Regions from separate parts of the Parafrigoribacterium mesophilum genome, predicted to be linked through region 1. Evidence: predicted binding sites of a transcription regulator. Region 1 holds the regulator's gene; the other holds the start of a gene.
The links. The regulator LexA, encoded in region 1, represses DNA repair genes until DNA is damaged. The targets are predictions, from matches to a motif close to TCGAACANNTGTTCGA.
Positions count from the first base shown of each region.

Region 2: ABFX56_RS11380 (HNH endonuclease signature motif containing protein) is a predicted target of LexA. The motif match lies at 2,971-2,986, and genes of this name have one in related genera.

Region 1 is NZ_JBDJAF010000004.1:51,194-55,381, forward strand. It holds gene ABFX56_RS13380 (histidinol-phosphate transaminase) at 1-877, opposite strand, end outside; gene ABFX56_RS13385 (LysM peptidoglycan-binding domain-containing protein) at 908-1,279, opposite strand; gene lexA (transcriptional repressor LexA) at 1,568-2,311, shown strand; gene hflX (GTPase HflX) at 2,330-3,847, opposite strand; gene ABFX56_RS13400 (class I SAM-dependent methyltransferase) at 3,890-4,188, shown strand, end outside.
Region 2 is NZ_JBDJAF010000002.1:278,179-282,366, forward strand. It holds gene ABFX56_RS11365 (GlxA family transcriptional regulator) at 191-1,144, opposite strand; gene galE (UDP-glucose 4-epimerase GalE) at 1,423-2,385, shown strand; gene ABFX56_RS11375 (WhiB family transcriptional regulator) at 2,526-2,843, shown strand; gene ABFX56_RS11380 (HNH endonuclease signature motif containing protein) at 3,067-4,188, shown strand, end outside.

The DNA.
Region 1 (4,188 bases):
GCTGGGGTAACTCCCGGAGCAGACGGTCGCGCTGCTGCTTGATGTCGTCGACCATCGCCAGCATCTGACTCGAGTGGGCCAGCGCCGCCGTCGCCGCCGCCTGAGTGAGTGCCGACAGGTGATAGGGCAATCGCACCAGACGCAACGCGTCGACGATGGCCGGGTCTGCGGCCAGGTAGCCGAGTCTGACTCCGGCGAAGGCGAACGCCTTGCTCATGGTGCGGGAGACCACGAGCCGTTCCCGCCCAGGGAGGAGCGTCAGCGCGCTGGGTAGTCCGGCGGGTGCGAACTCGATGTAGGCCTCGTCGACGACGACGATGCCGGAGGTGGCCTCGTAGGCGGCGGCGATCGTCTCCAGCGACACCCCGGTTCCGGTCGGATTGTTCGGCGAGCAGAAGAACACCACATCCGGCTGCGTGGACTCGATGCCGCGCACCGCCGTTTCCGGAGAGATCTCGAACCCTGGGTCGCGCGGGGCGGTGACCCAAGTGGTTCCGGTGCTCGCCGCGATGATGGAGTGCATGGAGTAGGTGGGTGGGAAGCCGAGCACCCTCCTACCCGGCCCGCCGAAGGCTTGGAGCAGGTGTTGCAGCACTTCGTTGGAGCCGTTGGCCGCCCAGATGTTCTCCGGAGCCACCCCGTGCCCGAGGTAGCCGGCCAGGCTGTGCCGCAGTGCGGTGAATTCCCGGTCCGGGTAGCGGTTGGCGCCGCGGACGGCCACCGCCAGCGCCGCCACGATGTCGGTGGCCACGGACTCCGGGATGGGATGCGTGTTCTCGTTGACGTTGAGAGCGATCCGTACCGGTTTCTGCGGTGCCCCGTACGGCGTGCGGCCCCTGAGGTCGTCCCGGATGGGCAGGTCGGAGAGAGAAATCACCCTGCCATCGTATTGCCGTGCTGGGCTTCGTCAGTGCGAGTATCGGCTCGGTATCGCCAGTCGCTGACCCGGCTGCACGTCGGCGCCGTCCAATTGGTTCAGGTGCACGATGTCGGACACGACATCGCGTGGATCGGCGGATGGCGCCAGAACGGCGGCCAGTTGCCACAATGACTGACCCGCCGCCACGGTCACTTGCTGGAACGCCGCCGAACTGGCCGTTTCGGTCGCGGCGGCGACACCGTTGGCGGTGAACATCAGGGCACCGGTGATCAGCGGAATGGCCGCCAGGGCTGTGAGGACCATTCGGCCGCGTCGGGTGATGCGCAGCCGCGGTGCGTGAACGCTCGCGCCGGTGGAGACCACCGCGTTTCCGCGTGGTCGAGTCGGGGTGGGAACCATGTCGTTCACCTTTCTCACCGTGCTTGCTTTTACCTGCTGGTCTTTACCGCTGGCTTCTACACTGTGCTGCGTTCGCATTCGGCGCTCGGCCGGGAGCGCCGAATGCGAACTCACGTTCCGAACATACATTCGTCTACCTTCTTCGTGCAACCTTTTTCTTTCGATCCGCCGACATTTTTTATCGACACACCGTCGAACACACCTTTGCTTATCCCGCGGCTCGGCGGTACAGTATTGGTGTCGGCATCAGCAAACCAGGCACCACTGACATCGAAGATCGGACATGACATGGACACCGCAGATCAGGCAGCCGCAGCCACGACCGACCGGGCGGCATCGGCCCAGAAGCTGCCCCGGTCCAAGCGCGGCACCCGCCGGCGCAAGAGCCTCAGTGCCAAGCAGATCGCCATCCTGGAGGCGATCCGGCATTCGGTGGAATCCCGCGGCTACCCGCCGAGCATGCGCGAGATCGGCGACGCAGTGGGCCTATCGTCACTGTCCAGCGTGACCCACCAACTCGGTCAGCTCGAACTGAGCGGCTACCTCCGTCGCGATCCCAAGCGGCCGCGGGCACTGGAGATCCTTATCGATGTGCCGCATTCTTCCGGCGCCGCGGAGTCCGGCGCGGCCCCCTCCGATGCGCGGATCCCCGTGGGCGACGCCGCCATGGTCCCGCTCGTCGGTCGCATTGCCGCCGGCATCCCCATCACCGCAGAGCAGCAGATCGACGAGGTGTTCCCACTCCCCCGGCAGCTCGTCGGCAAGGGCGAGCTGTTCATGCTCAAGGTGTCGGGCGAGTCGATGATCGATGCCGCGATCTGTGACGGCGACTGGATCGTGGTGCGTCAGCAGAACACCGCGGAGAACGGTGACATCGTCGCGGCCATGCTCGATGAGGAAGCTACGGTGAAGGTGTTCCAGCAGCGTGACGGACACACCTGGTTGCTTCCGCGGAACACGAGTTTCGCCCCGATCCTGGGCGACCACGCCGAGGTGCTGGGCAAGGTCGTCGCGGTACTGCGCGCGGTCTAACCGAAACGGGTTACCCGGTCAGGCCGGGTTCGCGTCGGCAACGTGCCGGTCGCCGGGCACCACGTAGTCCTGCAGTTGCGCCGCGTGCTGCTCGGTGACCAGGGCGGTGACCGCCGTGCCACCTTCGACGTACGCGGTGTCCAGGATGCGGCCGCGCTCGTGCAGAGCGGAGATGACTTCGCCGCGATCGTACGGCACGAGTAATTGAAGCCGGATCGACGGTTTCGGGAGCAGCTGGGCGATACACTCCAGCAATTCGTCGACGCCCTCGCCGGTGCGCGCCGAGGTTAAGACGGCTCTCGGCTCGAGACCGCGCAGCACCAGCCGCTCATCCTCGGTCACCAGGTCCGCCTTGTTGAAGGCAACGATCTCGGGAATGTCGCGGGCACCCAGCTCCCCGATCACGGCCCGCACGGTCGCCAGCTGTCCTGCGGGGTCCGGATGCGAGGCGTCGACCACGTGCACGATGACGTCGCCGTCGCGTACCTCTTCCAGCGTCGACCGAAACGCCTCGACGAGCTGGTGCGGCAGGTTCCTGACGAAGCCGACGGTGTCCACCAGCGTGTAGACCCTGCCATCCTCGGTCGTGGACCGTCGCACGGCGGTGTCGAGCGTGGCGAATAACGCATTCTCGACGAGGGCGCCGGTGCGCGTGATCCGGTTCAGCAGCGAGGACTTCCCGGCGTTCGTGTAGCCGGTGATCGCCACGGATGGGACGGCGTTGCGGCGCCGGTTGGCCCGGTTGGCCTCGCGCGCAGGCGCGAAACCGGCGATCTGTTTCCGCAGCCTCGCCATGCGGGTGTGGATCCGGCGACGGTCGAGTTCGATCTTGGTCTCACCGGGGCCGCGCGAGCCCATCCCGGCTCCGGCGCCGCCGACTTGCCCGCCGGCCTGGCGGGACATCGACTCGCCCCAGCCGCGGAGCCGGGGCAGCAGGTATTCGAGTTGGGCCAACTCGACCTGGGCCTTGCCCTCGCGGCTCTTGGCGTGCTGGCTGAAGATGTCGAGGATGACCGCGGTGCGGTCGATCACCTTGACCTTGACGACGTCCTCCAGGGCGCGGCGCTGGCTGGGCGCAAGCTCGGTGTCGGCGATGACGGTGTCGGCACCGAGGGATGCCACCAGGTGAGCCAGTTCGGCGGCCTTGCCCTTGCCGAAATAGGTGCTCGGGTCGGGGGTGGGACGACGTTGCAGCACGCCGTCGAGCACGACGGCTCCCGCCGTCTCCGCGAGAGCTGCCAGTTCGTGGAGCGATGTCTCGGCTTCGTCGAGCGTTCCACCGGAGTAGATGCCGATGAGGATGACGTTCTCGATGCGCAGTTGCCGGTACTCGACCTCGGTGACGTCCTCGAGTTCAGTCGACAAACCGGGTACACGCCGCAGCGCCCTGCGTTCTTCCCGCTCGTACTGGTCACCGTCGGCACCGCGGGGCTCGTCCCAATCGGCGTGAACGACCTGCGCTCGGGTGGTCGACCGATCGAGCACCCGGGCGATGAGATCGTCCGAATCGGCCTCGTGGGGCTCACGTCTGTCCATTCGGTTAACCCTAAGCCCTCCCACTTCGGTAAGTTCTTCTCCATGGCCAGCGAGCAATACTTCACTTCGAACCCGGAGAGCGACCCGCATCTGCGCCAGTTCCACGCCACGTTGGCCGGACGGGACTACGAACTGACGACGGCGAGCGGCATCTTCAGTCCGGAACGGATCGATGCGGGCACCCGAGTGCTGCTCGCCAACACGCCACCTGCACCCCCGGGGGGCGATCTTCTCGACCTGGGCTGCGGATGGGGTCCGATCGCGCTGACCCTGGCCTTAGAGGCCCCGCATGCCACCGTCTGGGCCGTCGATGTGAACCGGCGGGCTCTCGATCTGGTGAA
Region 2 (4,188 bases), on a different contig from region 1:
CCCGGCCACTTTCACTATTCAGGAGGGTGTGTGACCCCTGTGGTCACCGGTGCTGTTGAGGACGACACCAGTCGCATCCGTCTCACCCATCACACACCCTCCTGACTAATGAAAGCGCGGTCAAGGACGAGTTGGCGCGCGTGGCGCGGTCCTGCCCGGTCGAGATATCCGGTAACCGTGTCCGGGCCGCTCAGCTGGCGACGCGCTCGCCGAAGGTGCGTCGGTAGGCGGTCGGCGTGATCTGCAGCACCTTGAGAAAGTGGTGCCGCATCACGGATGCCGCGCCGAATCCGGTCTCGGACGCGATCTCCTCCAGCGGCCGATCGGACTGCTCGAGCAGCTGCTGCGCCCGGATGAGACGCTGCCGGTTTAACCATGCCGCCGGCGTGGTGCCCATGTCGGCCCGGAACCGCCGGGCGAACGTGCGCGACGACATCAGCGCCTTGCGCGCCAACTGATCCACGGTGAGGTTCTGGTCCAGGTGCGCCACCATCCACTGCGTCACCGCCGCGAACGAGTCACTGCGGCACTCGGCGATCGGGAAGTCGATGTACTGCGACTGGCCGCCGTCGCGTTGCGGGGGCACCACCATCCGCCGGGCGATCACGTTCGCCGCCGCCGCGCCCAGCTCCCGCCGCACCAGGTGCAGCGCCGCGTCGATGCCCGCCGCGGTGCCCGCGCTGGTGATCACCTTGCGGTCCTCCACGAACAACACGTCGGGGTCCACGCTGGCCAGCGGGTACCGCGCCGCCAACTCGTCGGTGTACATCCAGTGCGTGGTGCAGCGGCGACCGTCCAGGATGCCAGCCTGCCCGAGGGCGAACGCGCCACTGCAGACGCTGAGCACCCAGGCACCCCGGCGCTCGGCATCCCGGAGCACCTTCAGGTAGGCCTCGTCGGCCGGGTAGTCGCCGTGCGCCGGCACGGCGATCAGGTCAGCGTCGGCGGCTGCGGCAAGGTCGTTCTCGACCACGATGTCGAAGCCGAGCTTCGTGGTGACCCGGCCGGGCATCGCCGTGGCGACCGTGAACTCGAACGACGGACCCCCGGTATCGGTGCGGTCGATGCCGAACACCTCGCAGATCACACCGAACTCGAACGGCGCCAGGCCCGGCACGGCCAGCGCGACGACTTTGTTGAGCATCCGGAACTCCCTCGGCGGTATTGGCAGAAAACAGTATTGGCAGAAATCATCCGTTGGGCGTCAATTCTGCCACTTTCGGCGCGGCCTGCCAATGCCCAAGATTGCTGGCATGGAATTTCTCATTGCAGCAGTGGGGATGCTGGGACTCGGCGGCATCGCCGCGACGGTCTCGCTCATTCGCCGCGACGGATACCGCCGGGTGCCCACCCGGCCGCCCCGCTGATCGCGCGCTGACTGGGCCGACTGGGGCGCCCCTGGCGGCGCGCTAACCTGGGGCCATGACCTGGTTGGTGACCGGCGGCGCCGGCTATATCGGCTCCCACGTGGTGCGTGCGCTGCTGGATGCCGGACAAGACACGGTCGTACTCGACGACCTCTCCACGGGGCGCGAGGCGTTCGTGCCCGGCGGCGCCCAATTGGTGCGCGGTTCGATCCTCGACGGCGAACTGGTGCTCGACGCGCTGCAGCAGCACCAGGTCACCGGCGTCATCCATGTGGCCGGATTCAAGTACGCCGGCGTCTCGGTGACCCGCCCGCTGCACACCTTTCAGCAGAACGTCGAGGGCACTCGGGTGCTGCTCGGCGCGATGCAGGAACACGGCGTCGACCGGATCGTGTTCTCCTCCAGCGCGTCGGTGTACGGCACCCCGGACGTCGACCTCGTCACGGAACACACGCCCAAGCATCCGGAGTCGCCGTACGGCCAGTCCAAACTGATCGGGGAGTGGCTGCTGGCCGACCAGGCCGTCGCCACCGGACTGCGGCACACCTCACTGCGCTACTTCAACGTCGTCGGCTCCGGCGACCCCAGCGTGTTCGACGTCAGCCCGCACAACCTGTTCCCGCTCGTGTTCGACGCGCTGCTGGGCGGGCAGACCCCGCACATCAACGGCGGGGACTACCCAACACCGGACGGCACCTGCGTGCGCGACTACATCCACGTCGCCGACCTCGCGCTGGCCCACGTCGCCGCCGCACGGCGCCTGGATGCCGGCGAACCCATCCAGCCGGCCTACAACCTCGGCAGCGGTGACGGCGTCTCGGTGGGCCAGATCATGGCCGCCGTGGCGGAGGTAACGAACATTCGGTTTACCCCAGAAGTGGGGGCACGCCGGCCGGGCGATCCCGCGCGCATCGTCGCCTCCGGAGACCTCGCCGCCCGCGATCTGGACTGGCGGATGCGGCACAGCCTGCACGAAATGGTCTCCAGCGCGTGGGAGGCGCGGCGGTTGGCCGGGTGAATCACAACTTCACTGGCGAGTCAACCCTGAAGGCGGAATTGAGGGTTTACGATTTGCGACTTGCGCTGGGGGAACTACACGGGTGTAATTATGTTTAACACGGTGCGCAAGTCGTGGGCTACACGAGGGGAGTTTGTGCTATGGCGCTGAACGATCATCGCGGCAGAGTCCCTGACGACTGGTTTGTCGACCCGATCAACCTCGGCGTGCCGGGAGTACGACGACGTACCGACGAGGACGACCCGCTGGCATGGCAGGCGGATGCGCTGTGCGCGCAGACCGATCCCGAAGCGTTTTTCCCCGAAAAGGGTGGATCCACCCGCGACGCGAAGAAGATCTGTGCGTCCTGCGAAGTGCGCGCCCAGTGCCTGGAATACGCGCTCAAGAACGACGAGCGCTTCGGCATCTGGGGCGGCCTCTCCGAGCGCGAGCGTCGCAAGCTGCGCAAGCGCGCCTAGCCCGTTCTCCGGCGACGGAGCCTCCGGTGGTCGGCCCTCCGGTGGTCAAGCTCCCGGTGGTCGAGCCTTCACGTCACGTGGCGTGCTCCAATGTCAGTGGTGTGGTATTCACTTAGACCCATGGAACACGAACACAAGTTCGAGTCTGCTGCGGTGATCACCGTGTCTGTGCGGTCGACACCGTGTCGGCACGTATGTCAGCGGCAAGGTGTGTACTAAGACTGTGAAAGACATCTTCGATGTTCCTACTCCGGATGCCGCCGAGCTGGCGGCAATGGGGATCGCGCCGTGGGAGTTGGACGGCCCGCTGGCCTGGGAGTGCGAGGACTGGGATGCCGAGGGTTGGACTCCCGAGGGCTGGGTCGACCCCCGTACCGACCCGGCGGAGGCGGTGGACCTGGATCCGTTGGGTGATGATCCGGTCGGATCGATCGATGTGTCCGAGGCGATTCGGGTGGGTGTGGGCCGGGTGACCGAGCTGCAGGCGCAGATGTCTCGGTTGCAGGCGCTGCAAATGCGGGAGTTAGCGGATTTGGAACAGCGGACGGAAAACGCCCTGCCCCAGGGAGCGACGCAGGAGCAGCGGGACTGGGCGCACCGATCGATGGCGGCCGAGTTGGCGGTGGCCTGCCGGGTGTCCACCGCCACGATGCAGAGTCGGCTGTCCGAGGCGCAACTGATGGTGCAGAATTTCCCGGCGGCCGTACAGGCGCTACACGCCGGCCGGATCCAGGCCGGACATCTGCGGGCCATCGCCCTGTACGGTCGGTGCATCGATGATGCGGATGCCCGGGCCCGCTATGAGGAGCTGGTGTTGGAGCGGGCCGAGCGGGTTACTCCGGGCCGGTTGACCAAGTACGCGCAGTTGACCGCGTCCCGGGTCGGGAAGGTGTCCTTCCAGGACCGGCACAAGAAAGCCCGGGAGGCCCGGTGTGTGCGCTTGTCCGACGAGGATGATGGGATGGCCACGTTGACCTTGTATGTGACCAAACTGCTGGGTACGGCCATCTGGGACCGGCTGACCGAGCAGGCCAAAGCCATCCATAGCGCCAACACCTGCACCGACGATCAGGCCAACACTGCGTCTGATCCGCGTACGTTTGATCAGATCCGCGCCGATTTGGCTACCGAGCTGTTGTTGACGGGGCAACCCACCGGTGGGCCGGATGCCCCGCACGCCGCGGGTATCGGTATCCGTGCCGAGGTGTCGGTGGTGGTCCCGGTGCTGTCGCTGCTGGGCCAGGGTAAGGTTCCGGCCGTGCTGGCCGGGCATGGTCCGATCGGGATGGATGACGCGCTCCGGTTGGCCGCCGATGCTCCGGAGTGGGTGCGGGTGCTCACCGAT